DNA from 2 places in the Mesorhizobium sp. C416B genome. Region 2 is predicted to be linked to the other one. Evidence: riboswitches for the same ligand, from Rfam matches in the RefSeq annotation. Region 2 holds a riboswitch; the other holds the start of a gene.
The links. Region 2 has a riboswitch for glycine ahead of NLY43_RS13365 (D-amino acid dehydrogenase). Riboswitches for the same ligand answer to the same signal wherever they lie in the genome.
Positions count from the first base shown of each region.

Region 1: it holds a riboswitch for glycine, as region 2 does, so the genes downstream of both, gcvT (glycine cleavage system aminomethyltransferase GcvT) here and NLY43_RS13365 (D-amino acid dehydrogenase) in region 2, are expected to answer to the same signal.

Region 1 covers NZ_CP100471.1:6,551,381-6,553,578, reverse strand. Annotated here, with positions in the region: gene NLY43_RS31730 (hypothetical protein) at 1-489, opposite strand, end outside; glycine riboswitch at 688-774, shown strand; gene gcvT (glycine cleavage system aminomethyltransferase GcvT) at 924-2,024, shown strand; gene gcvH (glycine cleavage system protein GcvH) at 2,030-2,198, shown strand, end outside.
Region 2 covers NZ_CP100471.1:2,719,647-2,721,844, reverse strand. Annotated here, with positions in the region: gene ectB (diaminobutyrate--2-oxoglutarate transaminase) at 1-843, shown strand, start outside; gene NLY43_RS13370 (ectoine synthase) at 854-1,246, shown strand; glycine riboswitch at 1,236-1,322, shown strand; partial or broken gene NLY43_RS13365 (D-amino acid dehydrogenase) at 1,375-2,198, shown strand, end outside.

The DNA of each region.
Region 1 (2,198 bases), 2.9 Mb from region 2:
AATGCGGCGCAACAGATCGACCTCTGCCTTGGCGACCAGCCCGGGAACCAGCGCGCCGCCGAGCATCAGTGGTCCCTTGCCGTCGACCACCGCGTTGGCGACCTGCTCGAGCGCATAGGCGGAGAGCCGGCCGGGCGATGATTTCGCCCTTTCCAGCACATGCACCAGCAGCTCCAGTTCGGTCACACTGTCGACCATTCCGTCGCGCGAGATGGTCTGGATCAGCCAACCGGCATTGTCTTCAGAGATATAGCCTGCCGGCTTTTCCTGGTGGACGATGTAGTCGGTAACGGCCTCGACGAAGAATTCAGGCCATTGCGGGCATTTGTCCGTCGCTGTCGCATCGAGCGCGAACAGTGCTTCAGCCTCGCCGCGCGTCACCACGCCGTCGGCGAACACTTCGCGACGCAGCATGACGACATCTTCCGCCGTGATGCGGTCCTTCGAGGCCAGCCCCGCCACCGGCGCGCTCCCGATCCGTTCGCCCATCTGTCAATCCCCATCCGCCGTGCCCAACGCAATTGCCGGCCAAACCGTGAGCCCAGAATATCGCCATTGTCTTGAAAAACCGGCAAACGGCGTGGTTAGCGAAGACTGTAAAGACGACGCGCTTTACGTGTCGCTGGCAGGTGACAAGGTGTCGCCGACAAGCTATGGATGGCGCGTCGAGGGCTTAAGTTTGAGTCCTACCTGTTTGCGGGAGAGAGCAGCGCGAGCTGCCGCCGAAGGGGAAATCGCCCGAAATCTCTCAGGCAAAAGAACCGTAGACGGGAAAGACACTCTGGAAAGTCGGGGCTTGCCCCCGCGCCGAAGGTGTAAGCGTCGCCGACAGAGTTCCGGTTGCGCGAGTCTCTCAGGCTTCAGACAGAGGGGCACGGACTGGTCGCCAGCAGCGGCCGATTGCGTGCGACTCTGGAGATGACATGACGGGCGACGACACCAAACACCTTCCTCTCGAAGATCTGCACACCGCCGCCGGCGCACGCTTTGGCGCCTTTGCGGGCTGGTCGATGCCGCTGACCTATCCGGCCGGCGTGATGAAGGAGCACCTTCACACCCGCGAACATGCCGGCCTGTTCGACATTTCGCATATGAAGCTGTTCGCTGTCAGCGGACCGGGCGCTGCGGCACTGCTCAACCGCGCCAGTCCGCTCGATGCCGGCGCGCTTGAGATTTCACAGTCCAAATATAGTTTCTTCCTCAACGAGGCCGCCGGGATCATCGACGATCTGATCGTCACCCGGCTCGGCGCCGAGCGCTTCATGGTGGTCGCCAACGCCGGGAATGCGGTCGAGGACGAGAAGCATTTGCGTGCGCTGGCCGCGGACTTCGACGTCAAAGTCGATGCGCTCGACCGCGTCTTCCTGACGATCCAGGGGCCGGAAGCCTGGGCTGCCTTGTCCCGCGCCGGCATCGAGACCGGCTCACTCTTGTTCATGCATGGCATCGAGCCGAAGCAAAACTGGTTCATGAGCCGCTCCGGCTACACCGGCGAGGACGGCTTCGAGATCGGCCTGCCGGAGGCGGATGCGCGCGCTCTGGTCACGAAACTGCTCGAGGACGAGCGTGTGTTGTGGATCGGCCTTGCTGCCCGCGACTCGCTGCGGTTGGAGGCCGGCCTGTGCCTGCACGGCCAGGACATCACGCCGGAGATCGATCCGGCGAGTGCCGGCCTGATGTGGGCGATCCCCAAAGATCTCCGCGCCGGCGGGTCCTTCATCGGCGCCGATGCGCTGCGGTCCATCCTGGAGCGCGGGCCGTCGCAAAAGCGCGTCGGCCTGAAGCCGGACGGCCGCCAGCCGGTGCGCGCCGGCGCTGCTTTGTTCGATGCCGACGGCGATCCGGCCGGCTACGTGACATCAGGCGGCTTCGGCCCGTCGGCCGGCCATCCCGTCGCCATGGGCTATGTGTCAACGGCCTTGGCCAAGCCGGGCACGAAACTGTTCGCCGACGTTCGCGGGACGAAAATCCCGGTCGATATCAGTTCCTTGCCCTTCACTCCTCATCGCTACCGCAAAGGATAATTCCGATGGCAAAAACCTATTTCACACAAGATCACGAATGGCTGAGCGTCGAGGGAGGCATCGCCACCGTCGGGATAACCGACTATGCGCAGGAACAGCTTGGCGATCTCGTCTTCGTCGAACTGCCTCAACTCGGCACCAAACTCAGTAAGGGCGACACCGCCGTGGTCGTCG
Region 2 (2,198 bases):
CTTTCCTGCACCGGCAACCGATATCACCGCGCAGCCGCCGGCCAGCAGCTCGGTGGCGTCACACGGCTACCCTACGACGGCTATCTCGGATCCGCTGTAGACACTGCCGATTACCTTGATCAGCTACTCTCGGATCCCTCTAGCGGCGTGGACGCCCCGGCGGCGGTGATTCTCGAGACTGTTCAGGGCGAAGGCGGCTTGAATGTCGCCGGCACGGAGTGGCTGCGCAAGATGGCAGCCATTGCGCGCAAACACGGAACTCTGCTGATCGTAGACGACATCCAGGCCGGTGTTGGCCGGACCGATGCGTTCTTCAGCTTCGAAGCAGCGGGGCTCCGTCCGGACATCGTCACAATGGCCAAATCTATATCGGGCTATGGCCTGCCTATGGCCCTCGTCCTTATTGATCGACAACTCGACAGGTGGGAGCCCGGAGAGCACAACGGAACGTTCCGCGGCAACTGCCATGCTTTCATCACCGCGCGCGCAGCCCTGAAGCACTTCTGGCGAACGGACAGCTTGGCAGCGTCCGTCAGCCATAAAAGCAACCTGCTGAAGAGTCGCCTTGATCAGATCGCGCTGAAGTACGACCCAAGCCGAGTGTCAGCCAAGGGTCGTGGCATGATGCGGGGCATCGATCTCAAGTCTGGCGAGGTTGCGGGCCAGGTCATCAGAACCGCCTTCCAGAGGGGCCTCATTGTCGAGACCTCTGGTCCCAAAGACGAGGTCGTGAAGTGTCTGCCACCCCTCGTCATTGGGGAGGATCAGCTTAGCCAAGGCCTCGACATCCTCGAGGGCGCTATCGATAGCGTAATTGACGGCAAAGTGAACACGGCGGCTTGAGAGGTGACCCATGATCATCAGGGATTTCAATGAAGAGAAACTGACAGCCCGGCGGGTCCAGACGACGAGCTGGGAAAGCGTGCGGTTGCTCCTCAAGAACGATGGGATGGGCTTCTCCTTCCATATCACCACGATCCATTCGGGCGCCCGGCTCAAGATGCACTATCTGAACCACCTTGAGGCGGTCTACTGCATCTCAGGAACGGGCGCTATCGAGGATTTGCAGGCAGAGGAGGTCCATGTCGTGCGACCGGGCATCATTTACGCGCTCGACAAGCATGATGCTCACCTGCTGTGTGCCGAGACGGAATTGGTCCTAGCCTGCGTCTTCAACCCTCCGTTGACCGGCCGCGAGGTGCATGATGAGACAGGCGCCTATCCTCTGGACTCCGAGGCGATTTGATGTCGCCCAGGAGCGTCCACCGAAGGGGAAAGCCGGGCCACCCGGTTAAGCTCTCAGGTACAGTGACAGATTTGGGGAAGAGCCGCGGGTCGACTGGCCCAAACCCATTGACCTGTCTGGAGAGCGAAATGCCCAAGGTTGCTGTGATTGGTGCCGGCATTACCGGCGTGTCGACAGCCTATGCCCTTTTGGAACACGGCTATGACGTAACCGTGCTAGAGCGTCAGCGGTATGCCGCAATGGAGACCTCATTTGCAAACGGCGGCCAGCTCTCGGCGAGCAATGCGGAAGTCTGGAACCACTGGTCGACGATCTTAAAGGGCATCAAGTGGATGACAAGGCGCGACGCGCCACTCCTCCTGAACCTGGCGCCGACATGGCACAAGTACAGCTGGCTTGCGGAATTTCTTCCCAAATCGCGAAGTACCGTGAGAATACTGTTGGCACCACTCGTGTGGCTATCGCGGCGCGCAGGCACATGTTTGACATCGCTGTGCGTGAGGGCATCGGTTTCGACCACGTTTGTCGGGGGATTCTTCATGTCTATTGGGACAAGGCGGGCTTCGACCACGGCACGAAAGTCAATCAACTCCTCGTCGAAGGAGGCCTTGACAGGTGGCCGGTCACGGCTGGCGAGATCTCGTCCATTGAGCCGGCCTTGAAGGGCGCTTTCTATGGTGGGTTCTACACACCTTCGGACTCAACAGGTGACATCCACAAGTATACCACCGGCTTGGCCCGCGCATGCCAACGTCGTGGTGGAAGTTTGTTCTGCGACGCGTCGGTGACAAAGATTGAGCGACGCGGCCGCTTCCGGCTGGCATACTCGAGCCAAGCTGCCACGGCGCAGGTTATCGAGGCCGACGCGATCGTCGTATGTGCGGGCTCGAACAGCCGTGACTTCGCGGCGATGCTGGGCGATCGCCTCAACATCTATCCTGTCAAGGGCTAC